DNA from 4 places in the Streptomyces sp. NPDC008092 genome. Region 4 is predicted to be linked to each of the others. Evidence: riboswitches for the same ligand, from Rfam matches in the RefSeq annotation. Region 4 holds a riboswitch; each other region holds the start of a gene.

Region 1 (7,382 bases), on a different contig from region 4:
CTCCGGGTTGGTGACGAACAGGTCGTCGCCGACGATCTGCACCTTGTCGCCGAGCTTGTCGGTGAGGACCTTCCAGCCCGCCCAGTCGTCCTCGAACAGCGGGTCCTCGATGGAGACCAGCGGGTAGGAGGCGACGAGCTCCTCGTAGTACTCGGTCATCTCGGCGGCCGAGCGGGACTTGCCCTCGAACTCGTACTTGCCGTCCTTGTAGAACTCGGACGCGGCGACGTCGAGCGCGAGCGCGATCTGCTCACCGGGGACGTACCCGGCCTGCTTGATCGCTTCGAGGATGAGGTCGAGCGCGGCGCGGTTGGACTCCAGGTTCGGGGCGAAGCCGCCCTCGTCGCCGAGGCCGGTGGCCAGGCCCTTCGACTTCAGGACCTTCTTGAGGGTGTGGTAGACCTCGGCACCCCAGCGCAGCGCCTCGGAGAAGGACTCCGCGCCGATCGGGGCGATCATGAACTCCTGGATGTCGACGTTGGAGTCCGCGTGCGAGCCGCCGTTGAGGATGTTCATCATCGGGACGGGCAGCAGGTGCGCGTTCGGGCCACCGAGGTAGCGGAACAGCGGCAGGTCGGACGCCTCGGAGGCGGCGTGGGCGACGGCCAGGGAGACGCCGAGGATGGCGTTGGCGCCGAGCGAGCCCTTGTTGTCGGTGGCGTCCAGGTCGAACATGGCCTGGTCGATCAGGCGCTGCTCGGTGGCGTCGTAGCCGACCAGCTCCGGGCCGATCTGCTCGATGACGGCGAGGACGGCCTTCTCGACACCCTTGCCCAGGTAGCGGTTGGGGTCGCCGTCACGGAGCTCGATGGCCTCGAAGGCACCGGTGGAGGCGCCGGACGGGACGGCGGCACGACCCGTGCTGCCGTCGTCGAGGCCGACCTCGACCTCGACCGTGGGGTTGCCTCGGGAGTCCAGGATTTCCCGGGCTACGACGACGTCGATGGACGGCACGAGCATCTCCTTCTTGGGATGTGACGCTGGTTGTGCGGGGCGCACGCGGGCCTTGGCGGCCCTTGCTCAGCCTTGCGACTAGAGCCTAACCGTCCCAGGGCCGTCGGCCGGCACGACCGACCGGCCCGTGGACACACAGACGGTACTCATTGTTCACGCGCGGAACAAAGGGGGTCCCGATGAAGAACGGAAGAAGAGCGGGCCAAGAAGGGGGCCGGACGCCGGACGGGGGGCCGGAGAGCAGGAGGGCGGCAAAGAGAAACCCCGCCCCGGTGCGTTCGGGGGAAAACGCACCGGAGCGGGGGTCCGTGGGGGACGGGGGTGACCCTCACGTGGTCTCCACTATGGGGACCACGGTTGTGCGGGAGCTGTGGTTCAGCTGGGCGCCGCTTAATACTTCCGGCCGGTACTTGCGGCCGATACCCGCGGCGGCCGCCCGTGCCGCGCTTCGCCCTACTTCAGGTGCAGCTGCTGGCCCGGGTAGATGAAGTCGGCATCGTCGACGATGTCCTTGTTCAGCTTGAACAGCGCCTGCCAGCCGCCCTTGACCTTGTGCTTCTCGGCGATCGAGCTGAGGGTGTCGCCCTTGACGACCTTGTACTCGCCGTCGCCCTTCTTGACCTTCTTGCCGGTCGGGGTGGTGACGGTCTTCTTGGCGGCCGGGCGCTCGGCGGAGCGGGAGGCGGCCTGGGTGTCGGTCGAGCGGGTGCTCGTGCCGGTGCTGCTGCTCGACGAGGAGCCGGCGGAGGAGCTGCCGGTGTAGGCGGCACCGGACAGGCCCGTGCCGCAGACCGGCCAGGCACCCTTGCCCTGCGCGGCGAGGACCTTCTCGGCGATCGTGATCTGCTGCGCCTTGGTGGCCTGGTTGGCCTGCGCGGCGTACTGCGTGCCGCCGTACGCGGCCCAGGTGGAGGCGGAGAACTGGAGACCGCCGTAGTAGCCGTTGCCGGTGTTGATGGCCCAGTTGCCGCCGGACTCGCACCGGGCGACCGCGTCCCACTCGGAGGCGGTGGCGGCGGAGGCGCTGCCGGCCGCCATCAGCGGGGCGGCGACGGCGACGCCGGTGACACCGGCGACAGCGATGGCGCGGACGGCCTTGGACGGACGACGGTGCTTGCCCTTGCCGGAGAACAGCATGGATCGATCCCCTCACCGACGCCTGCGAGGTGAGCTGTCGGGTTCGGGCCGGTTGAGTTGCCCGGCCGCACACCGTGTGTCGGTGCGCGGCTTCACCCCGAGCCGGATCGGCGGTCTCAACCACCGGCCCCGGCACTAACCTTGGGTCCCCCGCTCCTGCCTACGGCGCATGACGCGACGACTGTTCCCGGACGGCCGCTGGCAGGACTCGGCGTTGCGACGGCCGGGGCTCGTGGTGACGAGCGGCCTTGACCGTAAACAGGCGATCCGGTGAATTTCAAAGATGATCAGGGCTTCTGAGACTCATCCCACACTTTCACCAAAACGGACATTCGGCTCGAAGCGGGGCGCCAACTCCCGCCGCCTTTCGCCCTATTCGCTGCCGAGTTTCAGGGTCTGACCGGGAGCGATGGCGTTCGGGTCGGCACCGATGTCGGCCTTGTTCGCGTCGTAGAGCGCGCGCCATCCGCCGTCGAGGCCAAGGGAGTCGGCGATGGAGGCGAGAGTGTCGCCGTCGCGGACGGTGTAGGTGCCGCCGTCACGGGAGGCATGCCGGCCGGAGGAGGTGGCACTCTGACCTTTTGTCACGCTTTCGTCCGCCGAGCCGCCGCGGTGCTTGCCGCCGCTGCCGACGGCACCCGTGTCGACGAGACTCCAAGAGCCTCCGGTCTGCCACGAATTGTCCGAGTCGTCGGCTTCGGAAGCGGCCGAGCCCTCGCTCGCCTTCGAGGTGTCGGAGCCGGATGATTCCGACTTGTCCGTCTTGGTGGATTTGCCGGGGGCGTCCGACTTGGAGTCACTGTCGGCGCTCGCACTCGGCGAGGGGGTGGCGGACTCGCTCCCGGAGTCCGTGGCACCCGAAGAGGAGTCGGAACCGGAAGAAGAGGACGAGTCCGACAACCCGGAGGACGAGTCCGACGAGCCCGACGAATCCGAGGAACCGGATGAATCACCCGAGTTGTCGAGGCCCGTGTCGACGTTCACCGAGGCGTCGTCGGACGAGAGCCCGGCGATCAGGGCGCAGGTCCGCCAGGCCTTGGTGCCCTGGTCGGCGAGCATCTTCTCGGCGACCGCGATCTGCTGCGAACGGCTCGCCTGGTCGGGGGTGCCGGCGTACTCCAGGCCCCCGTACTCGCTCCAGTCGTCCAGCGAGATCTGGAGACCGCCGTAGTAGCCGGTGCCGTTGTCGGCGCTCCAGGAGCCGCCGCTCTCGCACTCGGCCACCTGGTCCCAGGTGGAGCCGTCGGCCGCACTGGCGTTCACCGCGCCGAGGAGCGGGAGGGCGATGGCGGAGCCGGTCACCCCGGCCGCGACGAGGAGTGCCGGAGCCTGGCGGGGGCGACGGTGACGACCGTTCCCGGAGAGCATGCGGAAACCTTTCGAGCGACAGCGGTGACCGGCGCGGCGGGTCCCGCAAGGGCGCCGCGCTGATGGGTGAACGTATCGGCAGACGATCACTTGTCACAAGTTAATGCCGCGTAGATCACGTGAAGATCACAGACTTGAACGCTGGTCACCTTTTGCCCGTACAGGTCGGCAGGGGCCCGCACGGGGCTTCAGCACAGGGCTTCAGCACAGGGCTTCAGCGACCGGTGGGCGTGAACTCCACCGGGAGCGTGCGCAGTCCCCGCATGATGAGCCCGCCGCGCCACCGCAACTCGCTCTCGTCCACCGCGAGTCGCAGGTCGGGAAGGCGGTTGAGGAGACCGGCGAGTGCGGTCTGCCCCTCCAGGCGGGCGAGCGGGGCGCCCAGGCAGTAGTGGATGCCGTGGCCGTAGCCGAGGTGCTGGTTGTCCCGCCGGGCGAGGTCGAGGGTGTCCGGCTCGGCGAACCGCTCCGGGTCCCGGTCCGCGGCGGCCAGGACGACCAGGACCGGGTCGCCGGGCTCGATGTGCTGCCCGCCGATCGCGACCGGCTCGGTGGCGAACCGCCAGGTGGCCAGTTCCACCGGCCCGTCGTAGCGGAGCAGTTCCTCGACGCCGGTCTCCAGCAGCCCGCGCTCGCCCGCGGCCAGGGACTCCAGCAGGCGTGCCCGCTGCCCGGGGTGGGTGAGCAGCGCGTACGTGCCGTTCCCGATCAGGTTGACGGTGGTCTCGAACCCCGCGAACAAGAGGATGAACGCCATGGCCGCGGCCTCGTTCTCGGTGAGGTGCTCGCCGTGGTCCGAGGCCCGGATGAGCCCGGAGATGAGGTCCTCGCCGGGACCGGCCTCGGCGGGCAGCGCCTCCCGCTTCCGGTGGATCAGCTCGGCCAGGTACCCGCGCATCTTCTTCACGGACCGCGCGACCCCGCCCCGCGGCCCTCCCCCGTGCCGGATCATCATCCCCGCCCAGTCCCGGAAGTCGTCCTGGTCCTCGGGCGGGACGCCGAGCAGGTCGCAGATGGCGTAGATGGGGAGCGGAAAGGCGAACTCGTGGATGAGGTCGGCCTCGCCCCGCTCCGCGAACCCGTCGATGAGCCGGTCGGTCAGCTCCCGCACCCGCGGCGCGAACTCGGCCACCCGGCGCGGGGTGAACGCCTTGCTCACCAGCCGCCGCAGCCGGGTGTGGTCGGGCGGGTCGATGTTCAGCAGGTGCGTCATCAGCTCGGCCTTGCGCTCCCCGGGGATGCCGGTCTTCCCCTTGGCGTGCGCGGGCTCGTCGTGATGCGCCGGGTTCTTGGAGAGCCTCGGGTCGGCCAGTGCCTGCTTGGCGTCCCCGTACCGGGTGACCAGCCAGGCCTCCACCCCGCTGGGCAGCCTGGTCCGCCGCACGGGCTCGTGCTCCCGCAGCCAGGCGTAGGCGGGGTAGGGGTCGGCGGCGAACTCCCAGGTGAAGAGGTCGGGGGCGGGGGCGGTCACTTCTCCACTCCCTCCGTCGCCCGCACCGCGTCCCGGTAGGCCCGGGCCGCCGCCCGCAGCGCCGCCTCCGGGTCGGTGCCCTCCGCCTCCGCGCGGGCCGCCAGCGCGAGCAGCTCGTAGCCGATGCCCGGTGCCTGCGGCAGCGGCACCTCAAGGCCCGCCGTGCGCACCCGGGAGGCCAGCTTGGCCGCCAGTGCGAGACCGGGCTGCGCGAGGGGTATCCCGTCCGTCACGGACGCGCGCCGCTTCTCCACCGCCTTCGTCCGCAGCCAGTGCTCCTTGACCTCCTCCGGCGTCGACGCGGTCTCGTCGCCGAAGACGTGCGGGTGGCGGTGGATGAGCTTGGCGACGATGCCCCCCGCCACGTCGTCGATCGAGAAGGGGGCGTCCGGGTCCTCCTCCGCGATCCGCGCGTGGAAGACGACCTGGAGGAGCACGTCGCCCAGTTCCTCGCGCAGCTCGTCGCGGTCGCCCTCCTCGATCGCCTCGACGAGTTCGTACGCCTCCTCGATGCCGTACTTCGCGAGGCCCTGGTGGGTCTGCCGGGACGACCAGGGGCACTCCGCGCGGATCCGGTCCATGACCTGGACGAGGTCGAGGAGGCGGGCGCCGGGCAGGTCGTAGGAGGCGGGGAGCAGCTCCAGCTCGGGCATCCGGACCCGGCCGGAGCCGGCCAGCCGGGCCAGGCCGTCCGTGAGGGCGGGCTCGCCGTCGCCCGTCGCCACGACCACCACGGTCCGGCCGCCGGCGCACGCGTCGACCAGCTCCTCGGCGGTGGGGGCGGCCTCGTCCACGGCCGTCCCGGCCTCCCGCAGATACGGCAGCTGCGGATGCGCGCCGTCCGCGCACAGCACGCGGTCCGCCGCGCGCAGCGCCTGCCAGGCGGGCCAGGACAGCAGGCCGGGGGCGACCCGGTGGCTGGTGGTGAGCAGGACGACCCGGCCGGCGTCGGACGCCGGGGAGGCCGGAGCGGGTTCCGGGGTGGCGGGTTCGGGGCTGGTGGTGTTCACGCTCCGAACGTAACGCACGACCGCCGACGGCCTCGCCGTTCGTCCACAGGCCGGGGATGATCAAGCGATCGTATGACCGCCCGCCCCGCCGCTCACGGGCTCTACGCCGACGCCTGCGTCCCCGCCGAGGTGACCTCGCGTACCCACGGCGTCCTGGCGTCCACCCGGCTGCTCTTCTGGACGTCCCAGGCGCCGTAGCGGGGGTTGAGGTCGACGTGGAGTTCCTTGGAGGCGTTGGCCAGGGCCTTCCAGAAGGCGGGCTGCGAGGTGTCGGTGCCGAGCACCTCGGCGAGCTTCTTGGCCTCGACCTGGAAGCGGAGGTTGTCGTCCAGCCGGCTGGGGGCGATGCCGTACTTCTGCAGCCAGGCCGTCTGCAGCGCCGCGGAGCCGCCGGCCTGCTGTTCGAGGCCGGAGCGCATCTGCTCGACCTCCGCGCGGGTGACGCTGACGCCCGCGGTCCGGGCGGCCCGGTGCAGTACCCGGTCGAGCACCATGTTGTACAGGGTGTCCCGGGTGAGGCTGCTCGTGGAGGCGAGGACCTGCTGGTACTGCGCCTCGTCCGGCACCGCGGCGCGCTGCGCCCGGCGCACCTCGTTCACGCGGTTCTCCAGCTGCGAGACGGTGATCCGCTGGCCGCCCACGACGGCCGCCGCGCCCGGGTGCGCGTCGCTTCCGCAGGCGGTCAGGAGAGGGGCCGCGGCGGCGATCGCGGCGGAGAGGACGAGCGCGGTGCGACGGCGGCGGTGCAAGGGTGCCTCCCGAGGAGATTGTGCGACGGTGCACAAAGTCTTGCGGTGATCGATGGTAGGCAGTGGGCAAGCTCTGGCCAACCCATTCGACCAACGATTCACACGCGTATCCGGCACCGCCGCACCACCCTCCGGAAGGGTTTGCGGTACTGATCCCGTGGGGATCCCGCTCAGCCCGTGATCGCCACCGGGGCGTCCCACGCGTCGCGGTCCACGGTGATCGTGTAACCGCCGCGCGTCTCCTTGCTGTTCACCATGTACTGGTGGGCCCGGCTGTGCCCGGTGTACTGGGTCGAGCCGAACGGCCAGTCCGCGGTGGTGGTGTTCTGCTTGTCCCACAGCGCGTACCAGAGGTTGCCCGGCAGGTCCGTCTTGTCCGTGACGTTCGCGATCGCCTTGGCGCTGGAGCTGGTGAAGCCGTAGTAGCCCGCGCGGTACGTCTTCGCGCGCAGCTCCTTGTCGAAGGCGCGCACATAGGTCAGCACGGCGTTGTTGCACGACGTGTTCGTCGTGTCGTACGCCTCCATGTCGAGGTAGATCGGGCTGCCGGCCTTCATGCCGAGCGCGGCGGCCTTGGCCACGGCGTCGTCCGCCTCGGACTTGCCGACGGAGGCGGCGGTGGAGGCGCTGATCTTCACCGAGCCGCCGGATCCGCAGGACGGCTGGGAGCCGACGTAGAGCGGGATGAGCTTC
Region 2 (7,382 bases), on a different contig from region 4:
TGGCTGTAGCCGAACAGGCCCACCCGCGAGGCGGCGGTGACCGAGGTGCCGGGCAGGTTGCGGGCGGCGCGTACGGCGTCCAGGACGGCATGGGCGCCGTCGAGCCGGTTGACGTAGGTGTGGAGCCGGTCCGTGGCGCCGAGTCCCACGTAGTCGGTGACGACGACCGCGACCCCCTCGGCGAGCAGCCGGTAGACCGCCAGGTCCTCGTACCCGACGGACACCGTCCGGCCGTTGAGGAGCAGCGGGTACTGCAGGCCCATCGACGCGGCGCACTGGTCGCCCTGCCCCATGGTGCCCGGGGCGAGTGCGACCAGCGGGCGGGCGCCGGGGCCGAGCCAGGGGGCGGCGGGCTCGATGTAGGCGCCGGTGACGGCGACGGGGTCGCCCGCCGAGTCGGTGGACTTGTACATCAGCCGGGTCGCGGTGCCCGGCAGCGGGCCGGGCAGGCTCGGCAGGCTCAGGGCCAGCGGAAGGGGTGCGGTGCGCACGAGGGCGCCGTCGGCCGCGGGCAGAGCGGCCGGCGGGTCGTAGAAGGCGGGGATGGTGACGCCCCGGGAGACCTCCGCCTGGGAGGCCGTGGCCTGCAGGGTCTGGAGACAGAGGCAGGCGGCAGCGGCGACGGCGGTGGCCAGCAGGCGAACGCGGACGGGCATGGGGAAGGACCTCCTGGACGTGCGGGGACGTGGGAGGTGGTGCGTGGGGACCCGAGCGAGGTCGGGCGACGGTGGTCCCGGTGCGGCTGCCGGGACACATGGCGGCTCTCCTCGACGGTAACGAGCGGGGGTTACCGGCGGTACCGTCCAGTAGGTTACGGTTCAGTAATGTGACGTACCGTCAACCGGGCCGCCCGCGCCTCTCGCGCACGACGGTGTCCGCGCCCTCGGTTACAGTGACCGCCGCGTGTCGTACCAAGGGGAGGTAAAGAGTGGGGACCCACGGGGGCAGAGTGGCGTTGACCGGGCTGTTCCTGGCGCTGCTCGCGGGATGCGGCGCCGCACCGCGCGCCGTCGAGGTGACCGAGTCCGGTCACGCGTCCGGTGCGGCGGCGCAGCGCGGGGGCTCGGTCGGCGCCGCCGGTTCGGCCTGCGAACTGCCGGTGGTGTTCGACATCGCCAAGGGCTGGAAGGCGGAGGCCGTCGACGGCCTCGCCGCCGTCGCCTCGGCCGGCACCGACTCCGACATCACCGAGGAGGTCGTCGACGGCCTGCTGCGCCAGGGCCCGGTGACCATGGTCTGCGAGATCGACGCCAAACCCGCCGGGAACATCGGCTACCTGAGGGCGTGGACCGGCAGACCCGGCAGCGGCGACGCGCGCGCCGTGCTGCAGGCGTTCGTGGCCGCCGAGGACAACACCGGCGGGGCGGCCTACCGGACCTTCACCGCGGGCGGGCTCTCGGGGGTCCGGGTCGACTACCGGTACACCAGCAAGCTGCTGGCGGAGACCAAGAAGGAGTCCGCGCTCGCCGTGGTCACCCCGAAGGGCCCGGTCGTCCTGCACCTGGGCGGGCTCGACAGCGCGGAGCACGACGAGATGCTCCCCGCGTTCGAGCTCGCCCAGGACTCGCTGCGCAGCAGGTGAGAAGGGGTCAGACCGCGTTCCGCCTGGTGCGCCAGAGCAACACGGCCCCGGCGGCCAGCAGCAGGCCGCCGAAGGCGGCGGGCCACAGGTTGGCGCCGGTCTCGGCGAGTCCGCCCTGGACGGCCTGGGGTTCGGTCTGGGGAACCGTCCCGGAACCGGTGGCCGGCGGGGTCTCCTGACCGGCCGGTGCGGCGACCGCGGTGCCGGTCGGCGACGCGGCGGCGGTACCGGCCGGTGCCTCGGTGTCAGGCCGCTGTGTCGGCTCGCTGATGACACCGCCGCCCGACAACTTCGTGGTCGACGTCTTCTTCGGCGACGCAGTCGCGTAGACCCTCGGCAGCTCGGTGCCGCCCGAGCCGGAGCCCGAGCCGGAGCCCGAGCCGGGGGCCGTGGCGGGGGCCGTGGCGGGGGCCGTGGCGGTCTCCGTGGCGGTGGCGGTCTCCGTGGCCGGGGTGCCGGCCGGGGGCTCGGAGGACGGCTGGTCGGTCGCCGGGGCGGTCGGCTCGGCGCTCTGCGTCTGGGCGGGCGGCGTCACCGGGCTCGCGGTGTCGCTCGGCTCGGACGGCTCCGCGCTCTGGGACGGCGGCTGCTCGTCGGCCCCCGCGCCGCACTTGCGGCCGGAGTTGATGCAGTCGACCATCTTCCGCATCAGGCTCTCGTCGAAGACGTTGATGAAGTCGCCGTGGTCGGTGACCGGCTTGTGCAGCTGCTCCGGGAACGAGTCCACCGCGAACAGCGGGACCGTACGGCCGCCGTCCTGGAGGCTCGGCGCGTCCACGGCGTAGACGATGCGCTGCACCAGCTGCGGGATGGCCTGGAAACCGGCCGGGCACGTGCCGTCGGGGGCCTCGAACGCCACGTGGGTGCGGTGGTTGGCGCTGTCGATGTTCCGGCCGTCCCAGCAGCTCTGGAACCTGAACGTGCGCACCACGTCGCTGCCGGACGGGCAGAGCGGGTACTTGTCCTTGAGCTGCCGGTCCTCGAAACCGGTGCAGCTCCAGGAGGCGTTGGCGTTGCCCGGGCCGTTGACGAACGCCTTGGCGTCGCCGGTGATGATGCGCAGCAGCCGCGGCATCTCGGTGACCTTGGAGGTGGGGTTGCCCTCGAAGGTCAGCGTGACCTCCTTCGCCGTGACGATCTGCCCGGCGTTGCCCTCGGTGCCGCCGCCCGGCTTGTCGGCGTCCCGCTCCTGCTTGCCGTTCTGCAGCCGCAGCACGGGCCAGTAGTACGTGGACTTGTCGCCCTGGTCCGCACAGCTGGTCTGGGCGTTCGCCAGGTCCTGGTCGCTGGCGAAGGCGTTGTTGGACTGGTTGCCGATGTAGTCGTGGAAGTGGTGGGCGCCGTTGGAGACGCCGGGCGCGACGATCACGTTGTCTGAGTTGAACAGGCCGTTGGCGTTGACGCCGCAGCTGGAGGAGAAGGTGCCGGTGGAGCCGCCGGGCTGCTCGGCCGGGGTCGTGACGTTGGGCTGCACGGAGGTGATGTCCGCGTAGTCCGCGGCGACCGGGCCGTTGCCGCCCTGGCCGCCGGCGCCGGTGCCCTGGCTCGGCGCGGCGCTGCCCTGGGCGCTCTGGCTCGGGGTGGCACTGCCCTGGGGAGCCGCCGACTGCCCGTCGCCCTGGCTGGAGGAGCGCAGGGTGCAGGCGGCGAGGTCGTCGAGGCCCTGCGGGCGGTCGCCCTCGCGGCCGATGGCGTCGGCGATCCGCTGGATCGACTCGGTCCGCTTCTCCTTCAGCGGGTCGATGATCGTCTGGGCGGCGGAGCCGGGGTCCTGCTCGATCTCGGCGGCGGATTCCTTGAGTTGCTGGTAGGCGGCCGCGATCTGCTGGTCCAGCTGGGCAAGTTCACGGTCGACGTCGGCCCGGGCCCCGTCGGGCACCGCCGTCAGCCGGCTGCCGATGTCGGGGCAGTAGATGGTGGGCGCGGACAGCACCTGGCCGGTGGCGACCTGGCCCTGGTCCCCGCCGCTCTCGGTGGCCGAGGCGTAGACGTTCACCGCGACCAGTCCTCCACCGCCGAGCATCAGGGCGACCGCTGCGAAGGTCGCGCGCTGTGCGCCGGTCGGGCGTCTGCGCCTGTTGCGTCTCAAGGTCGTTCCCCTGCGTGTCGTGGTCGGCCGGGCATGGAAATCCCCGGCCCTATACGGCCCGCGGCGCCACCGTGTTCAACAGACCCAGGAATTCACGGTGACCTCACAGAAAGCGGGTGTCCCGGAGCAGGGGCAACGCGACCGACGGCGACGCCCCGGTGACCCTGCGAATGCAATGGATGCGCGCGAAATGCCGTCCCGTACGGTCGAGTTCCGAACGCTACGACGAACATCACAAATACGTATCGGACATTAGCCACTTCAACCTTCACACGAGTGACACAAGTTGGCTAAGTTGACGGGCAAGCCGTTCGGCTCCCCCCGGCGAATCCCGTCGGGCCGCGCGGCCTCCGCCGAGTCCGGTGCCCCTCAGGGGCGGATCCGGAGCCGGGGACCCAACCGATCACTGGGGTGAATCGGCCGCCGTCCGCAAGGGCAATGGCCGTAGGGCATGCCTTCCGGATTCGACCGCCCGAACCCGACAGCTAACCCGGTAGGCAGAGTACGGAAGGAGCACGACCCCTCAATGGCGCCCGAGAGCCGTGACGAGGTTCGACAGCGGATCGACAGCCTCTACGACCAGGCCGAGAACGCCACCGGGAACTACAACGCCACCCGTGCGATGAGCGGGGGCTCGCGCTCACGGGGTGTCCCGCTGTTCAAACGGCCCCGTCGCGACGACCCGGGCCTCGACAACATCGCCCGGGAGTGGTTCGAGGGGGCGCGCTCGAAGCTGGGGCCGAGTGTTCCGGCCGCACTGCCCTCCGACCGGAAGCCCGACCGGCCCGCCCCTCGGCGGCCCGTCAGCGCCATGGCCGCCGACCTGCTCGGCCAGCTGGAGGACTCCGGCCCGGCCCGGCTGGAGCTGACCGCGGGGCCGTCCGCGCAGAGCGAGATCGAGGTCGTCCGGGAACTGCCGGCGCGCCCGAAGCTGGAGCTGACGGCGGGCCCCGCCGCGGCGCTGCCGGCCGGGTCCTCGGGTGCGCCCAGGGCGCTGCCCGCCGCCGGGCCGCAGCGGCCCACGCCGGGTACCTCGAAGACGAAGAACCAGCTCAAGCTCGCCAAGGCGCGCGAGGTGCTGTCCCAGCGCACCGGGCAGCGCGCGATCGCCGCCCTCGCCCCGGCCCCGGTCCAGCCCGCCCAGGCCGCTCCGCCCGCGCCCAGCCCCTGGCCCACGCCCGAGGCGCAGGCCCCGGTGCAGCCGTGGCAGGCCCCCGCCCTCGGGATACCGAACCAGCGCACCGGCAGCGGCTCCTTCCGCAGCGGGTCCCCCGCCGCCACCCGCGCGCTCCCGGCGGTGACGGAGACGGGCGGCATCCCGATCGTCTCCCCGTCGGACACCGGTACCTTCCGGATCATGACCCCGGGTGGTACCGACAGTTCCCCGAGCCGGGCCGCGGCGGACTCGGGCGGCTTCCGCGTCATGACCCCGGGCAGCTCGGCCGGCGGGAACTACCAGACCGCGGCCGCCAGGGACACCGGCGCCGCCCAGGCTCCGGCCCCGTCTCTCGGGGACTCCGGCTCCTTCCGCATCATGACCCCGGGCGCCACGGGCTCGTTCCCGATGCCGGCCCCGGCCGACGCGGGCGCCTTCCCGGCCGCGGACCCCATGGCGAACACGAGCGTCTTCCCGACGACGGACCCCATGGCGAGCACGAGCGTCTTCCCGACCGCGGCGCCGACGCACACGGGCGCCTTCCCGACCGCCGCCCCCTCGGACAGCGGCGCCTTCCCGACCGCGGCGCCCGCCGCTCCCGTTCCCGCGGCCGTTCCCGCCCCGGTCCCCGGCCCGATGGACGTCGGCGGCTTCCGGATCATGTCGCCGAACGCGCCCGCCGCCTACGCCGACATCCCCCCGGCCGTCGCCGACACCGCCTACGCCACCGGCGGGTACACCGCGGCGGCCCCTGTCCCGCCCGCGACGCCGATGGCCGCGATGCCGCAGGCCGCGCCCTTCGCCCCGGCACCGGCCGCCGACATGTACGGCGCCTACGCGGCAGGCATGCAGCCCGCCGACGGCGGCTACGCCTACGCCGCCACCATGGCCATGCCCACGGACATGGCGGCGCCCGCCGCCGCGATGCCCGCGCCGGTGCCCACGCCCATGGCGGCACCGATGGCGGCACCCGTGGCAGCGCCCATGACGGCACCCCCCGCACCGGCGATGGCCGCCATGCCGACGGCTGCCATGCCGACGGCCATGACCGCGCCGCCCGAGGCGATGATGACGGCCGCGCCCGCCATGGCGATGCCCACCGCCGCGCCCGCCCCGGTCGTCACCGCCCCGCTCCCCACCACGCCCCTGCCGACCGCACCCCCGCAGGTCCCCGCCGCCCCGGTGCCCGCGGCTGCCCCCGGCGCCTACGCCGACCCCGGTGCCTTCCTCCAGCCCGGCGCCGGGGCCGAGCCCGGCAAGGCCATGAAGGCGCTGGCGTTCGCGCGGGAGCAGATCGGCCGGCCGTGTGTCTGGGGCGCGACCGGGCCGGGGGCGTACGACGCCCCCAGCCTGACCCAGGCCGCCTGGCGCGCCGCCGGCGTGTCGCTGCCGCGGACCGCGCCCGAGCAGACCCTGGCCGGCACCCCGATCACGCTCGCCGCCGTCGAGCCGGGAGACCTGGTCTTCTTCTTCGACGACGACAGCCACGTCGGGATCTACGCGGGCGGCGGTGCGATGGTGCACGCGCCGAGCCCCGGGGCGCTCATCCGCGAGGAGTCGATCTACAACGCCGGGGAGTCGGCGATCCACCGGGTGATCCGCCCGGCCTGACCCCCCGGCCCTGTGCTCCCGGCCCTCTGCCCCGGCTGCCTGGCCGTCGGGCTCAGACCTTCCGCCGCCGGGTGCGCCAGCTCTCGTGGTGGTCGAGGAGGGTCTCCTCGACGGGCCGGTAGGCAAGGCCCAGTTCGTGCACGCTGCGGCCGTTGTCGACCCGGAAGCGGATGCCGAGGTGGTTGCGTATGTAGTCCTGGGTCAGGCCGAAGAGCGGGCCCAGGACCCGTACCGGCCCGTGCGGGAGCGCGGTGCGCGGCAGGCGCGGGTCCCAGGGGTGGCGGGTGCGGATGATCCGGGACATCTCGTGGAAGGACGTCATCGTCTCGTTGGCCACGATGTAACGGCCGCTCGCCGCCGGGTTCTCCGCGGCCGCGATGTGCGCGTCGGCCACGTCGCGGACGTCCGCGGTGGTGAAGCTGAAGTCCGGGGCGCCGTAGCAGAAGTAGCCCTTGAACAGTTCGTCGAGCAGGAAGAGGCTGCCGGACTCGGAGGCGGGCGTGAGGGAGGGGCCCAGGACGAGGCCGGGGTTGATCGAGACCAGGCGCCAGCGGTCCTGCGCGGCCTCGGCGTCCCAGGCGGCGCGCTCGGCGACCGTCTTGGCGTAGTGGTACGGGTTGTTCGCCACCGTGCTGGTGGTGTTGAAGTACTTCTCCGTCAGCACCTCGCCGGCCATTGCGCGGACGTCGGCGTAGTCGCCGAAGATCGCGCCCACGGTGGAGGTGAGGACCAGGGTCGCCACCTCCGGCGTGCGCTCCACGCTGCCGAGCACGTTGCGGGTGCCCAGCAACGCCGGGTCCACCAGCTCCCGTTGGCCGTCCTTGATCCGTTCCGGCATCAGGAACGGCGAGGCCACGTGGAAGACGGCGGCGCAGCCGCGGAAGGCCTCGTCGAAGGACCCGTCCCGGAGCAGGTCGGCCTCGAAGAGGGCGAGTTGCCCGGGG
Region 3 (7,382 bases), on a different contig from region 4:
GCACCCCGGACATCACATCTTGTTCGGCGACAGCGGAATCCCCACTGAATGATCTGTACGTCCTGTACATTTTCAACAGAGAGCCCGGCTCCCGGGCCGCCTCAGTCGCGAGGAGGGGTACGCCATGACCCGACCGTCCGCCCGCTACGTTCTGCCCGAGTTCACGGAACGCACGGCCGCGGGGCACCGCACCATGGATCCGTACTCGAAGCTGCTGGAGGAGCGGATCGTCTTCCTCGGCACGCCCGTCGACGAGACCTCGGCCAACGACGTGATGGCGCAGTTCATGTACCTGGAGTACGCCGCTCCGGAGCGGGACATCTCGCTGCACATCAACTCCCCGGGCGGTTCGTACAGTGCGATGGCCGCGATCTACGACACGGTCCGGTACGTGACCTGCGACGTGGAGACGATCTGCCTCGGGCAGGCCGGGGCGTCGGCCGCGGTGCTGCTCGCGGCCGGCACACCGGGCAAGCGGTCCGTGCTGCCCGGCGCGCGCATCGTGCTCCAGCAGCCGTCCCTGCCGGAGCCGGTGCAGGGCCAGCCGAGTGATCTGTTCATCCGGGCCGCGGAGTTGGACCGGGTCCGGGCGATGGTCGAAGGGATGCTCGTCCGGCACACGGGGCGCACGGCCGAACAGGTGCACCAGGACCTGGAGCGGGATCTGGTCCTGGACGCGCCGGAAGCGCTGGCGTACGGGCTGGTGGACCGGGTCGTACCCAGCCGCCGCGGTCCGCTCGGCCTGCCGGACGCGGGGTGAGCCGCCGATGCTGCCGGAGCTCCCGCCGCTGCCCGCGCTGACCCGCGCCGAGGGCGAGCTGATCGACCGTTACCTGGACGTGGTGGATCTACTGGGCCGGATCAATCCGGCGCAGAACGAGGACACCTACCGTGGGCTGCGCGCCGCGCAGGCGCTGGTGCGCGCGGCGTCCGAGCTGCGCGACGCCCTGGCCCTGATGCATCTGCGGGGCGAGACGGAGCTTCACGGGGACACGCTGGCACGGGCGTTGCGGGTGCTCGACGGTGAGCGCCGGACCGCTCGCGTCGTACTCCCGCCCGACTGCGTACCGTGACACCCGCCGGAATCCGTGCGATGCGTCGACGGCGCGACCGGGCCGGGGTCGAAACGCTCCAAAGGGGTTACCGCCGTTCGGCGGAGTGTGGCGTGGTTTTACCTGACCGCGAGGGCCGCTCAGGTTGCCCGTGCGAGGGTGCCCGGAAGCGGCTTCCGCGCAGGTCCGGGGCTACGCAGGGAAGTTGACGGAGAATCGAACACAGGGCTGTCCACCCGAACGGGTGGGTGGTGAGTAACCCCACAAATCCCCGATTCCGTTGGGATTTTCGGACACGAGTGAGTGAAGATCCCTGTCTGACGACAAGCCCCCGCCACAGCGGCGGGGCGGTCCGGGCGGACGCCGAGTCCTGCCGCCGCCCGGATTGACCCGTCGACAGAAGTGCATCGGCAGGAGTGGAGGACCCAGGCAAGACGGGTCGCCGGCACGGTCGCGCCATGACCGGGCCGAGCAGCCCTTGGGGTGAAGCCGTGGCAACACGGCCGGGCAACTTCGCCAGCCCGAATCCGACAGGTCATCCTTCACAGGCGGCTGACGAAGGGTTGCGCATGACTGCGCTCAATCGTGTTCCGTCGCTGATGGCCCGGGCCGGTACGGCCTCGGCGCTGACCATCGCCGCCGTGGGCGGCTCGATCGTGATCCCGGGTGTCGCCTCCGACGCCTCGGCCGCCACGATGGCGACGAAGGCACTTCAGGTCGCCGCCTCGAAGAAGGGCGCGCCCTACAGGTGGGGCGCCACCGGACCGAACAGGTTCGACTGCTCGGGGCTGACGCTGTACTCGTTCAAGAAGGCGGGCAAGACCCTGCCGCGTACGGCGGCCCAGCAGTACAACAAGACCCGTCACGTCTCGGCCGGCAACCGCAAGGCCGGGGACCTGGTCTTCTTCCACTCGGGTTCCAGCGTGTACCACGTCGGCATCTACGCCGGGAAGGGAAAGATCTGGCACGCCCCGAAGACCGGGGACGTGGTGAAGCTCCAGAAGATCTGGACGCGCAGCGTCTGGTACGGCCGGGTCAGCTGACCCACGCCGACGGCGGGCCGGCAGGGGCTCAGGGCTACGGTTCCTGCTGGCCGGCCGCGGTGACGGTGCCCGCCGGGATCGTCCAGGGCAGTTCGATGGAGACGGTCTTGCCGCCCTCCCGGGTGGGGCGTACCCGGAGCTTGCCGCCGCACTCGGCGGTCAGCCAGCGGATGATGACCATGCCGCGCCCGTTGTCCTGCTGGACCGCGGCGGGGAGTCTCTTGGGGAAGCGCGGATGACTGTCCGTGACGCCGATGCGCAGCTGCTCGTCACGGTCGAGGACGAGGTCCACCGTGAAGGTCGGTGACTGCCCGAAGGTGTGCTGCACGGCGTTGGTGGCGAGTTCGGAGACGATGAGGCGGATGGTGTCCGCGGTCTCCGTCTCCGGTGGCAGCCCCCACTCCGCGAGGGTGTCCAGCGCATAGGAGCGGGCGGCGGAGACCGAGGCGGGATCGCTCGGCAGAGTGACGGATGCTTCCAGGTGGTCTGCCATGGCGACGTCGTCCCTTTCCTCGGGACCGGAGTCCGACACAGTGCGGATGGTTCGAGTACGGTCCCGGACTGGTGCTTCTTCGCCAGACTGCCATTACCGGGCCGGTCACGGGGAGCGATCCACCAAGATATGCATATATCTGTCGCTCGAAGCGGTGAACTCTGCGACCTCAGACCGTATTTGGGCGGCTCGCAAGGAGTAAGGAGTAGCCCATGCAGAACGGTCCCGCGGTACGCCGCCGGAAACTGGGCGCCGAACTGCGCACACTGCGCACCGGCGCCGGCCTCACGAGCGGTGAGGCCGCCCGTCTGGTGGGCTGGCATCAGTCGAAAGTGAGCCGGATCGAGACCGGCGCCAGCGGTGTGAAACCGGCCGATGTGCGGTTACTCCTGGACGCCTACGGCGTGGTCGAGGGGCAACTGCGCGAGTTGCTGCTGGTGTTGGCGGGGTCGGAGGACACGGCGGGGCGGCACCACTGGTGGCACGCCTATCGTGGGGTGCTGCCGCCCGCCTACCGGGATTTCATCAGCCTGGAGTCACAGGCCAGCGCGATGCGCACGCTGGAGACCTCGGTCGTGCCGGGGCTGCTGCAGACCCCCGAGTACGCGCGTGCGGTGACCCGGGCGGCCGTGGACGGGCGCGACGACGAGGCCCTGGACGCCCTGGTGGAGGTGCGTCTGGCCAGGCAGGACGTGCTGCGCAACGATCCGCCGCTGGAGCTGAGCGCGGTCCTGGACGAGGCGGTGCTGCGCCGGGAGGTGGGCGGTCCCGGGGTGATGGCGCGGCAGCTGACGCGGCTGGTGGAGGCGGCCCGGCTGCCCCAAGTACGGCTCCAGGTGCTGCCGTTCGCGGCCGGGGCGCATATCGGCATCACCGGACCTTTCGTAATCTTCTCATTTCCGAGCACTTCTGATCTGGACGTGGTTGTTATCGACCAGTTGACGAGTAGCCTCTACCTGGAGCGGAAAGAAGACCTCCAGGCCTACACGGAGGCCTTCAACACGCTCCGGATCCACGCCCTTTCGCCCGAGGACTCGTTGGATTACATCGCCGCAATAGCTGACGGCGCGTAAGGAGGCACCATGACTGCACTGCCTCGGAACGTACCTTCAAGTGCTGATCTGCACGGACTGCGGTGGCTGCGCAGCAGCTACAGCACCGGAGCCAACAACTGCGTGGAGACGGCACGGCCGCGCTCCGGCCCGTCGGCCGGACTGCTCGCCGTGCGCGACTCCAAGGCTCCGGCCGGACCCGCGCTGCTCTTCTCCCCCGAGAGCTGGGCGGGTTTCACGTCGGCACTCGCCGGCTGATCAGCTCCAGAAGAGTCTGATCAGACACGAACGAAACCGATCAGACTCGCACCCCAATCCATCCCCGACCCCGTATCCGCCCGCGAGCCAGGCCCGGCCGTGTCACGCCGACTCATGGTCGTGTCTTGCCGATCACACGAACAGCGCGTTCGATCTCCGCCCCGGAGAGGTCCGCACGGGCGGTCAGCCTGAGCCGTGAGATGCCGTCCGGCACCGACGGCGGACGGAAACAGCCCACGGCCAGGCCTGCCGTACGGCAGTCGGCCGCCCATTGCACGGCCTGCTCCGGGGACGGGGCCCGCACGGAGACCACCGCGGCGTCCGGACGCACCGCTTCCAGACCCGCGGCGGTCAGCCGTGCGTGCAGTTCCGCGGCCACCTCGCGGGCCCTGGCCGCCCGCCCGGGCTCGCGGCGCAGCAGCCGCAGGGCCGCCAGTGCCGCCCCCGCCGCGGCGGGGGCCAGGCCGGTGTCGAAGATGAAGGTCCGGGCCGCGTTGACCAGATGGTCGATCACCCGGGCCGGGCCCAGCACCACGCCGCCCTGGCTGCCCAGCGACTTCGACAGGGTCGCCGTGACCACCACGTCCTCGGCGCCGGCCAGCCCCGCCGCGTACGGCGCGCCCCGGCCGCCGTCCCCGAGGACCCCGAGCCCGTGGGCGTCGTCGACGAGCAGTCCGGCGCCGTGCTCCCGGCACGCCTCGGCCAGCGCGGCCAGCGGTGCCGCGTCGCCGTCGACCGAGAACACCGTGTCGGAGACGGCCACCGCGGGCCCCTCGTGCGTCCCGAGCGCCTTGCGCACGGCGTCCGGGTCGGCGTGCCCGACGACCTGGGTGGTGCCCCGGGCGAGCCGGCAGCCGTCGATCAGGGAGGCGTGGTTGAGCGCGTCGGAGACGATCAGGGAGCCGTGCGGGCCGAGCGCGGTGACGGCGGCGAGGTTGGCCGCGTAACCGGAGGAGAAGACCAGGGCCTCCTCGAACCCGCAGAATCCGGCCAGCTCCCGCTCCAGCTCGGTGTGGAGTTCCGTCGTACCGGTCACCAGCCGGGAGCCGGTGGAGCCGCCGCCCCAGGTCCGGGCCGCCCCGGCGGCGCCCTCGGCGACCTCAGGATGGTGGGCGAGGCCCAGGTAGTCGTTGCTCGCCAGGTCCAGCAGCGGCGAATCGGCGGGGCGGGGGCGCAGGGTCCGTACGAGTCCGGCGCGGCGGCGCTGCTCCGCCTGTTCGTCGATCCAGCCGAACGCCATGACCCCTCCGGTGATTTTGCAGGCAGTGGACAGACCCTAGCGGGAGCACCCGCACCCCACTGTGTGGCAATACCCACACGTGGTTGGTCGCGAGGCTCATCGGCACTGCGTTGCCGAGCAGGCCGACCGCCGCGGCGAGGAAGGTGCCCGAGCCGATCGCGGTGAGAGCAATGAGGACGCCCTGCTGCCACCGGTGCTTGGCGAAGCAGAGGTCCGCCTGCTTCTCATGGGTCTTGTGGCTGTGGACCACGCGCCCGAAGGCCTCTCGCATCTGCGCCAGGAGGTACGGGTCGCGGTCGGGCACCGCTTCGCTCTCGTGTGTCAATTCGTTCCTTCTCTCCCGATGCCCTCTCAGGTTCGTCGGAGTACAGGACAACTGGAGCTCAGGACGGCCACAAGGCGCAATGACACCCGTGTCGTTGCTCCGATCTGCCCCACGTTCGAAGTGACACCTTGACCTGCCCCACGGTTTGGGTTCCAGCTGCGGTGGCTGACCGGCTGCGTGGATGGTGTCTTTTGCGGAGAGCGGTTCGTACTCGATGGGGGTGCGGCAGCCATCCGGAGAGAGGTCGGCGGCGGCAATCCGGGGGGCAGCGCCTGCGGATACGATGATGGCATGTACACACGGGGGCGTCGGCTCAAGTTCACAGCGGTATCGGTCATGGTCGTCCTGGCCCTGACCGGATTCTCGTCGGGGCGCGGGCACGGAACCCTCAGTGATCACGACAGCGATGGGGGCGGGTGCAGCAGTTCCCGTCAGGATCACGACGCTTCGACGCCCGCATCCGGAGGCAGCGGTTCGCACGGGGGTGATGCGCACGACAGCACGCCCAGCGGTTCCTACCGTTCGCACCCCACCCGGCGTTCCACCCCCGCCGCGTCGCCCTCTGCGTCCGCCCTGCCGCTCAAGGACGGCACCGCAGTGCTCGTGCGGTGCGCGAGTGCGGACGACCCGTACGCCACCATCGAGGTCAGGAATCCGAACGCCCGCGAGGTCGTCTTCACCACGAAGATCAGCTTCAAGGACCGAAGCGGCTTCACTTTCATGGACGGCACCCATCAGGTGTCGGTACCCGCGAAGGGCACGAAGAGCCTCCGCGTCGCCGTCGCGGGTGCGGGAGGGTCGCTGGACCAGCTCGATCACTGCGAGGTGCAGCCGACCGCCACCGCCGACTGGTGAGGAACCACGGTCGCAGGGGCCTGCACGTGATCGACACCGGCGACATCGACGTCTTCCTCGGCCCGGACGTCGGCAAGGGCGAACACCACGCCACCGCCGTCACCCCCCGGCCGGCAAGAAGGCCTTCGGCAAGCGCCTGCCCAACACCGACCCCAAGCTGCGCGAGCTGTTCGCGAAGCTTCCGGCCAAGCACGGAACGGTGCTGGTCGTGGTCGACCAGCCGGCCTCGGTCGGGGCCCTGCCACTGACGGTCGCGAGGGACACGGGCTGCCCGGTCGCCTGCTTACCGGGTCTGACGATGCGGCGGATCGCCGACCTCTACCCGGGCGAGGCGAAGACGGATGCGAGGGACGCGTTCATCATCGCGGACGCGGACCGGGCGATGCCGCATACGCTGCGGGCGGTCGACGGCGAGGACGAGACGACCGCCGAACTGAAGATGCTTGCCGGCCTCGACGACGACCTGGCCGGTGAAGCCACCCGTGTCGCCAACCGGCTGCACGGCCTGCTGACCCAGATCCACCCGTCTCTGGAACGTGTGCTGGGGCCGCGGGTGCAGCACCCGGCCGTCCTCGGGTCGGCCGAGTCGCTCCAGGCCGCCGTCCGGGCGGCGAGCGGATTTCGGCCGGCGCCGACCTCGGCCGGCCGGCCACGGCCGCGCCGTCCGGTCACTGTGCGGATCTCCGATGGAGTGGAAGTGACGGGCAGGCATGGCTACCGCAGGCGGTCCTGGCCTTCGGGACGCACCCCGCACCGTCTGCGGCGGCACAACGCGGCCGCACCTGAGATCAACGCGCAGCCGGACCTTGTCCGCCCGGCCGGCCGTGGGGCCGGGAATTCGCGGGGGACCGCCCGTTCTCAGCCTTCCACGCCCACGGCTCCCCGTTCCGGCGCGCCGGCGCACCTCAGCGCGAGCGCCGCGATGTCGTCGTCGAGCCGTCCGCCGCTGTGCTGGAGCAGGTCTCCGTGCAGCTGGTCGAGCAGCTCGCGGGGCTTCTCCAGGTCCTGCTGCCGCATCCATTCCGCCAGCGGGAAGAACTGGCCGTCGTGGTTCCGGGTCTCCG
Region 4 (7,382 bases):
CCCGGCGGCCGGGTCGATCACGGCGCGTACGACGGTGTCGACACCCCGCGGCGCCATCCGCTGCACCACCGGCCGCAGCTCCTCGGGCGGCCCGTACAGCTCGCTCAACTCGTCGTACGCCCGGCGCAGTTGCTCTTCGTCGGCCAGGTCGAGCCGTACACCGCCCAGGTCGGCGCGGTGGCGCAGGTGGGGGGCGGTGGCCTTGAGGGCGACGGGGTAGCCGAGGGCGCGGGCGGCGTCGGCGGCGGCCTCGGGGGTGGGGGCGGGCAGTGCGCGGTGCACGCCGATGCCGTACTTGCCGAGGAGCCGGCAGGTCTCCTCCACGCCGATGGTGAGCCCCTCGCCGCGTTCGAGCAGCGCGCCGATCAGCTCGGCGGCGCCCCGCTCGTCGATGTCGTCGTACCCGGGCACCTTCCCTGGCTCGGCGGCCTCTCGCTGCCACTGCGCGTACTTCACAGCCTCGGCGAGCGCCCGGACGGCCCGCTCGGCGGCGGGGTAGGCGGGGATGAGGCGGGAGCAGGGGCGCGAGGTCCGGGGGGCGGGGGGCTTCGCCTGCACCTCGGTGGGCGGGCGTTCCGCAGGGCGGACCGGGTGGGCACCGCCACCGGTGCCGGGTGCCGTCGCACTCGCGGCAGGCGCGGTACGGCCCGCGGCCGAAAGCGCCTCGGCCAGCCCCCCGAGCTCCACGTGCACCACGAGCACCGGCTTCCCCGGAACCTCTTCGGCCGCCGACCGCAGCGCCTCCGCCAGCTCCGCGTCCCCCACCGCCCCCTCCCCGATCGTCGGAATCGCCGTGACGACCACCGCGTCGCACGACTCGTCGGCCAGCGCCTGCGCCAGCGCCCGGTGGAAGTCCCCCGCGGTCGCCCGCGTGGTCAGGTCCAGCGGCCGGGCCGGCCGCAGGCCCTCGGCCAGGCACCGGTCGTACGTCAGCAGCCCGAGCGACTCCGAGTTGCCGAGGATCGCCACCCGCGGCCCGGCCGGCAGCGGCTGCCGGGCGAGCAGCAGCCCCGCGTCGACCAGTTCGGTGATCGTGTCGACGCGGATCACCCCGGCCTGCCTGAGCAGGGCGGACACCGTGGCGTGCGGCAGCCGCGTCGCCCGCACCGCGTGGCCGGGCGGCGCCTGCCCGGCGCCCTGCACCACGACCAGCGGCTTCGCCGCCCCCGTCCGCCGCGCGAGGCGGGTGAACTTGCGCGGGTTGCCGATGGACTCCAGGTACATGAGGACGACGTCGGTCTCGGGGTCGTCGTACCAGTACTGGAGGACGTCGTTGCCGGAGACGTCCGCGCGGTTGCCGGAGGAGACGAAGGTGGAGACGCCCGTGGTGCCGGTCACCCCGCCGCCGCGCCGGTGCAGCCGGGAGAGCAGGGCGATGCCGATGGCGCCGGACTGGGCGAACAGGCCGATGCGGCCGGGACGGGGCATCTCGGGTGCGAGGGAGGCGTTCAGCCGGACGCCGTCCGCGGTGTTGATGACCCCGAAGGCGTTGGGGCCGATGATGCGCATGCCGTACGTGCGCGCCTGCCGGACCAGCGCACGCTGGCGCTCACGGCCGTCGGGGCCGCTCTCCGCGTACCCGGCGGCGAGGACGACGAGCCCCTGGACGCCGTGCTCGCCGCACTCGGTGACGACCTCGGGGACATGCTCGGCGGGTACGGCGACGACCGCGAGGTCGACAGAGCCGTCGATGTCGCGCACGGAGCGGTGCGCGGGCACCCCGTCGACCTCCTTGAGATCGTCCGGGAAGGCCCGGTTCACGGCGTGCAGGGAGCCGGTGAAACCGGCGTCCCGGAGGTTGCCGAGGACGCTGCGGCCGACCCCGCCGGGCGTGCGGCCGACCCCGATCACGGCCACCGAACCGGGAGCCAGCAGCCGTCGTACCGAACGGGCCTCCGCGCGCTGCTCGCGGGCGCGCTGCACGGCGAGGGAGCGGTCCGTGGGCTCCAGGTCGAACTCCAGGCGGACGACACCGTCCTCGAAGCTGCGCTGCTGGGTGTAGCCCGCGTCCATGAACACCTTGATCATCTTGGTGTTGGCGGGCAGCACCTCGGCGGCGAAGCGGCGGATCCCGCGCTCGCGCGCCACGGCCGCGATGTGTTCGAGGAGGGCGGAGGCCACCCCCCGGCCCTGGTGGGCGTCCTGGACGAGGAAGGCGACCTCGGCCTCGTCGGCGGGCGCGGAGGCGGGCGTCCCGCCGGGGCCAATGCGGTCATAGCGTACGGTTGCGATGAACTCGCCGCCGATGGTGGCCGCGAGCCCCACCCTGTCCACAAAGTCGTGGTGCGTGAAGCGGTGGACGTCCTTGGCGGAGAGCCTGGGGTAGGGCGCGAAGAAGCGGTAGTACTTCGACTCGTCCGAGACCTGCTCGTAGAAGCTGACCAGGCGCTCGGCGTCATCGACGGTGATGGGCCGGACGCGCGCGGTACCCCCGTCGCGCAGCACCACGTCAGCTTCCCAGTGGGACGGGTACTCGTGCCGGTCCTGCGGGTCCGCCGGGGTCTGCATGGGCCCCAGAGTACGGCTCGCGTCCGGCAACGGTGCGAGGCAGTCTGTGGAGGACGTACGTCGGACCGAGGCCGCGGTCCGGCGACACACCCGGAGGGATCCATGTCCACTCCGGGCATGCTTCACGATATGGGAAACTGGTCTAGACAACCCTGAACACCGAAGGGCAGCATCACATGGCTGAGCGCCGCGTCAACGTCGGCTGGGCCGAGGGCCTCCACGCCCGCCCCGCTTCCATCTTCGTCCGAGCCGCCACGGCCGCAGGCGTCCCGGTGACGATCGCCAAGGCCGGGGGCAACCCCGTCAACGCGGCCTCCATGCTGGCTGTCCTGGGGCTGGGCGCCCAGGGCGGCGAGGAGATCGTCCTCGCCTCCGACGCCGAGGGTGCGGACGCCGCCCTCGACCGCCTGGCCAAGCTGGTCGCCGAGGGTCTCGAGGAGCTCCCCGAGACCGTCTGAGCGCCCGGCGCCCGCACGTCCGGGGCCGCGCCACTCCCACCGGGGGCGGCGCGGCCCCGCCGTTTCCCCGCCGCCCGGCCGCACCGTCTCAGCGCCGCCCGTACCGGGCCGCCCGTCATGTGCCGCAATTCCATGACGGCCGCACATGACTTCACGACCGGGCCGCGCATCCCTTTACGGCGGCCCGCCCCTGACTTTGTGAAGAACTCCGGCGCCCGGCTTTACCGCGGGCACACACGGAGAGCGCGACCGCGAATTCCCGGCGCGCGTGAATTCGGGCAGCAAAAATACGCCCCGCCGAATAACACCTCTTTGTATACGGCGCGCGTGTTAATGCCGCAGGCCCGACATGTTTACGGGATGTTGCGAAGTCCTCACACCGTTCGCCCGTTCGGCGGCGCCGGGAAATCGCAGCCGGTGGGAGACCGTGGAGCGCTCGGTGTGCAGGGCCGTGATCGCCCGGGCGCGGTCGCCGTCGCCGCGCGCCACCGCGTCCACGATGGCGCCGTGCTCCGCCCAGGACTCCACGGGGTTGGCGGGCGTCTCCACGGTGTACATCCAGGCGATCTTGTGGCGCAGCTGGGTGAGCGTCGAGGTCAGGGCGTGGCTGCCGGAGGCCTGCGCAAGGGTCTCGTGGAACCAGCCGCCCAGGGAGCGCAGGTCCTCGCTGTTGCCCCGCCTGGCCCGCTCCTGCCCCAGCCTGACCAGTCCGCGCAGCACCTTGAGGTGGGCCTCGGTGCGGCGCTGGGCGGCCCGGGAGGCGCCCAGCGGCTCCAGGAGCATGCGCATCTCCAGCAGGTCGGCGGCCTCCTGCTCGGTCGGTTCGGCGACGCAGGCGCCCGCGTGCCGGCGCGTCACCACGAAGCCCTCGGCCTCCAGGGTGCGCAGGGCCTCACGGACGGGGACGCGTGAGACCCCGTAGCGGCGGGCCAGGAGTTCCTCGGTGAGCCGGCTGCCGCGCTCGTAGACACCCGCGACGATGTCGTCCCGGATCGCCGTGCATACCGAGTGCGCCGGAATACGCATGACCGACCTCCGCCTTAATCCCCGTGAAACGCCGCCGAGTGGCGCTCGTTCCGTGACTCTATTGCAATGAGCCGCAATTTCCGACGGGGGGCCGGAATCCAGGGATATATTTTGGACAGTGGGGGCACGAAAACGACGAAAGCCCCGGCGGTGGGCCGGGGCTTCCGAAGATCTCACGGGTTGTCGTCGCCGGGCCGCCAGCGTGTTGCCCCGCCGGGTTCGCCCTGGTGGTCGGGTGCGGGTGCGTCGTGGCTGGTCGCGCAGTTCCCCGCGCCCCTTTCAGGGACGTTACGCGCAGCGCCCCTTCAGGGGCACGGGGAACTGCGCGAGCAACCCCCACGCACCCGCACCCGGCACAGCACGCTCGGCCCGTCGGTCTCGGCGCCGGACCCGCGTCCAGCTCCGTCAGACGTTCACGCCGTGCTTGCGGAGGTAGGCGACCGGGTCGACGTCGGAGCCGTACTCGGGGGTCGTACGGGCCTCGAAGTGGAGGTGCGGTCCCGTCGTGTTGCCCGTCGAGCCGGAGAGGCCGATCTGCTGGCCCGGGGTGACCTTCTGGCCCACCGAGACGCCGATGGACGAGAGGTGGCCGTACTGGGTGTACATGCCGTCGGCCATCTTGATGACGATCTCGTTGCCGTACGCCCCGCCCCAGCCGGTGGAGACGACCGTGCCGGTGCCGACCGCGTGCACGACCGTGCCGCCGGCGGCGTGGAAGTCAATGCCGGTGTGGGCGCCGGAGGACCACAGGGAGCCGCCGGTCTTGTAGCCGGTGGAGACGTAGGAGTCGCTGATCGGCGCGACGAAGGTGTTGAGGCGCTTACGCTCGGCCGCGCGGGCGGCGCGCACCTCGGCCGCGCGCTCCTTCTTCGCCTCGGCGGCGGCCTCCTTGCGGGCGGCCTCCTCGGCGGCCTTGCGGTCGGCGGCGGCCTGCTGCGCGGCCGCCTGGGCGTCGATCTGCTCGGCGACGGAGTCGCTGATCGTGATGACCGGGGTGAGGCCGGTCTGCTCGACGGAGTTCTCGGCGGCGAGCGCCGGAGCGGCCGAGACGGTGCTGATGACACCCGTGGTGGTGAGGGCCGCGATACCGGCGGCCTGCGCGGTGGTGCGCTTCACCCGGCCGGGACGACGGTGCTTCCCGGAGGCGCACATGAACGCCATGTAGTGGCTGGTCCTTTCCTTCCCTCTCGCCTACCGGGTTAGCTGACGGGTTCGGAGCAGGAAGGTCTCCTACGGGCCCCCTCGCGACACGCGCGGGCACCCGATTCACCCCAGGGACTGCGTGGGTCCCCGGCTCCCCTGGCTCGCGCCGTACGGGGACTCGGCGATGGCTGTCCGGTGCCGCGGACGCGGCGCGATGCCTGACGGACAGCCCGGAAGAACCTACGAGGACCCGCCTTCGATGCTCAAACGGATCACTGCTTTTGTCGCGTATCCCACAGGGCAGACAGGCAACCTCCGCCCCAATTCGGACATTCCAGAGCCCTGGTGGCCGGGAGGTCACCAGGGCTCCGCACACGCGCGTGCCGCTACTCCGCGGCGACGACCGTGACTTCGCCGATCCCGAGCGCCTCCACGGGCTCCTTGATCTGCGCCGCGTCCCCGACGAGGACGGTCACCAGGCGGTCCACCGGGAAGGCGTTCACGACCGCCGCGGTGGCCTCCACGGTGCCGGTGGCGGCCAGTTGCCGGTACAGCGTGGCCTGGAAGTCGTCGGGCAGGTACTGCTCGACCTGGTCGGCCAGGGTGCCCGCGACGGCCGCCGCCGTCTCGTACTTGAGCGGCGCCACCCCGACGAGGTTCTGCACGGCCACGTCGCGCTCGGCGTCCGTGAGGCCCTGGGCGGCGAGCGTGCGCAGCACCGTCCACAGGTCCGACAGCGCCGGGCCGGTGTTCGGGGTGTCCACGGAGCCGCTGATGGCGAGCATCGAGATCCCGGTGCCGTCGGGGGCGGACCGCAGGACCTGCCCGAAGGAGCGGACGCCGTAGGTGTAGCCCTTCTCCTCGCGCAGGACGCGGTCCAGGCGGGAGGTGAGGGTGCCGCCCAGGCAGTAGGTGCCGAGCACCTGGGCCGGCCAGACGCGGTCGTGCCGGTCGGAGCCCACCCGGCCGATGAGCAACTGGGTCTGGACGGCGCCCGGACGGTCCACGATGACGACCCGGCCGGTGTCGTCGGCGGTCACGGTCGGGACCGGGCGAGGCTGCCCGGTGGCGGCCCGCCAGGCGCCCAGGGTCTCGCCGAGCAGCTCGTCCAGGTCGATGCCGGTCAGGTCGCCGACGACGACCGCGGTGGCCGTGGCGGGGCGGACGTGCCGGTCGTAGAAGGCCCGTACGGCGGCCGCGTCGATCTTCTCGACGGTGTCCTCGGTGCCCTGGCGCGGGCGGGAGATCCGCGTGGCGGCCGGGAAGAGCTCCTTGTAGAGCTGCTTGGCGGCCCGGCGGCTGGGGTTGGCCAGCTCGTGCGGGATCTCGTCGAGGCGGTTGCGGACCAGCCGTTCGACCTCGCTGTCGGCGAAGGCGGGCGCCCTGAGCGCGTCGGACAGCAGCCCGAGGCCCTTGGCGAGCCGGGAGGCCGGGACCTCCAGGCTGATCCGGACGCCGGGGTGGTCGGCGTGCGCGTCCAGGGTGGCGCCGGCCCGCTCCAGCTCGGCGGCGTACTCCTCGGCGGAGTGCTTGTCGGTGCCCTCGGAGAAGGCGCGCGCCATGATGGTGGCCACGCCGTCCAGACCGGCCGGCTCGGCGTCCAGGGGCGCGTCCAGGAGCACCTCGACGGCGACGACCTGCTGGCCGGGGCGGTGGCAGCGCAGCACGGTCAGGCCGTTGTCCAGGGTGGCGCGCTCGGGGGCCGGGAAGGCCCAGGGCTTGGCCTCGCCCGGCTGCGGCTGGGGGTGGAAGTCCATGGTGGCGAGTTCGGTCACTTGGCCGTCTCCTCGTTCTCGTTGCCGGCCTCTACGGTGGCTTCCTGCTCCGGGTCCTCGCCGCGCCCCGCCTCCTGGGTGTGCTCCGCGGACTCCGCGGACAGCGGCTCGTAGACGAGCACCGCGCGGTTGTCGGGGCGCAGGCGGGCCTTGGCGACCTCCTGGACCTCCTCCGGGGTGACCGTCAGGACGCGCTGGACGGCGGTCAGGGCGAGCTGCGGGTCGCCGAACAGGACGGCGAAGCGGCACAGTTCGTCCGCGCGGCCCGCGACGGTGCCGAGCCGGTCCAGCCACTCGCGCTCCAACTGGGCCTGGGCGCGCTCCATCTCCTCGGGCGTCGGGCCCTCCTCGGCGAACCGGGCGAGCTCCTCGTCGATGGCGGCCTCGATGACCGGCACCTCGACGTCACCGGAGGTCTTCACGTCCAGCCAGCCCAGGGAGGGCGCCCCGGCCAGCCGCAGCAGGCCGAAGC

The links. A riboswitch is a leader RNA that binds a small molecule or an ion and turns the genes downstream of it on or off. The one in region 4 is predicted to bind cyclic di-AMP.
Region 1: linked by a shared signal. The riboswitch ahead of ACFZB3_RS16985 (transglycosylase family protein) and the one ahead of ACFZB3_RS36190 (peptidoglycan DD-metalloendopeptidase family protein) in region 4 are both predicted to bind cyclic di-AMP.
Region 2: linked by a shared signal. The riboswitch ahead of ACFZB3_RS06075 (NlpC/P60 family protein) and the one ahead of ACFZB3_RS36190 (peptidoglycan DD-metalloendopeptidase family protein) in region 4 are both predicted to bind cyclic di-AMP.
Region 3: linked by a shared signal. The riboswitch ahead of ACFZB3_RS23995 (NlpC/P60 family protein) and the one ahead of ACFZB3_RS36190 (peptidoglycan DD-metalloendopeptidase family protein) in region 4 are both predicted to bind cyclic di-AMP.

The regions. Positions count from the first base shown of each region.
Region 1 is NZ_JBIBHY010000005.1:107,042-114,423, forward strand. It holds gene eno (phosphopyruvate hydratase) at 1-960, opposite strand, end outside; gene ACFZB3_RS16985 (transglycosylase family protein) at 1,408-2,091, opposite strand; cyclic di-AMP (ydaO/yuaA leader) riboswitch at 2,096-2,269, opposite strand; gene ACFZB3_RS16990 (transglycosylase family protein) at 2,464-3,459, opposite strand; gene ACFZB3_RS16995 (cytochrome P450) at 3,674-4,930, opposite strand; gene ACFZB3_RS17000 (nucleoside triphosphate pyrophosphohydrolase) at 4,927-5,940, opposite strand; gene ACFZB3_RS17005 (SurA N-terminal domain-containing protein) at 6,042-6,689, opposite strand; gene ACFZB3_RS17010 (glycoside hydrolase domain-containing protein) at 6,860-7,382, opposite strand, start outside.
Region 2 is NZ_JBIBHY010000002.1:257,836-265,217, reverse strand. It holds gene ACFZB3_RS06090 (lipase family protein) at 1-656, opposite strand, end outside; gene ACFZB3_RS06085 (lipoprotein) at 929-1,582, shown strand; gene ACFZB3_RS06080 (DUF1996 domain-containing protein) at 1,590-3,605, opposite strand; cyclic di-AMP (ydaO/yuaA leader) riboswitch at 4,035-4,187, shown strand; gene ACFZB3_RS06075 (NlpC/P60 family protein) at 4,198-6,438, shown strand; gene ACFZB3_RS06070 (NAD-dependent epimerase/dehydratase family protein) at 6,491-7,382, opposite strand, start outside.
Region 3 is NZ_JBIBHY010000007.1:209,990-217,371, reverse strand. It holds gene ACFZB3_RS24005 (ATP-dependent Clp protease proteolytic subunit) at 125-760, shown strand; gene ACFZB3_RS24000 (hypothetical protein) at 768-1,073, shown strand; cyclic di-AMP (ydaO/yuaA leader) riboswitch at 1,434-1,618, shown strand; gene ACFZB3_RS23995 (NlpC/P60 family protein) at 1,622-2,095, shown strand; gene ACFZB3_RS23990 (ATP-binding protein) at 2,130-2,588, opposite strand; gene ACFZB3_RS23985 (Scr1 family TA system antitoxin-like transcriptional regulator) at 2,801-3,661, shown strand; gene ACFZB3_RS23980 (DUF397 domain-containing protein) at 3,671-3,898, shown strand; gene ACFZB3_RS23975 (aminotransferase class I/II-fold pyridoxal phosphate-dependent enzyme) at 4,011-5,138, opposite strand; partial or broken gene ACFZB3_RS23970 (hypothetical protein) at 5,272-5,409, opposite strand; gene ACFZB3_RS23965 (hypothetical protein) at 6,061-6,318, shown strand; partial or broken gene ACFZB3_RS23960 (IS110 family transposase) at 6,345-6,892, shown strand; gene ACFZB3_RS23955 (SpoIIE family protein phosphatase) at 7,177-7,382, opposite strand, start outside.
Region 4 is NZ_JBIBHY010000013.1:199,287-206,668, reverse strand. It holds gene ACFZB3_RS36205 (GNAT family N-acetyltransferase) at 1-2,508, opposite strand, end outside; gene ACFZB3_RS36200 (HPr family phosphocarrier protein) at 2,685-2,966, shown strand; gene ACFZB3_RS36195 (FCD domain-containing protein) at 3,297-3,992, opposite strand; gene ACFZB3_RS36190 (peptidoglycan DD-metalloendopeptidase family protein) at 4,398-5,153, opposite strand; cyclic di-AMP (ydaO/yuaA leader) riboswitch at 5,166-5,329, opposite strand; gene ACFZB3_RS36185 (insulinase family protein) at 5,522-6,910, opposite strand; gene ACFZB3_RS36180 (insulinase family protein) at 6,907-7,382, opposite strand, start outside.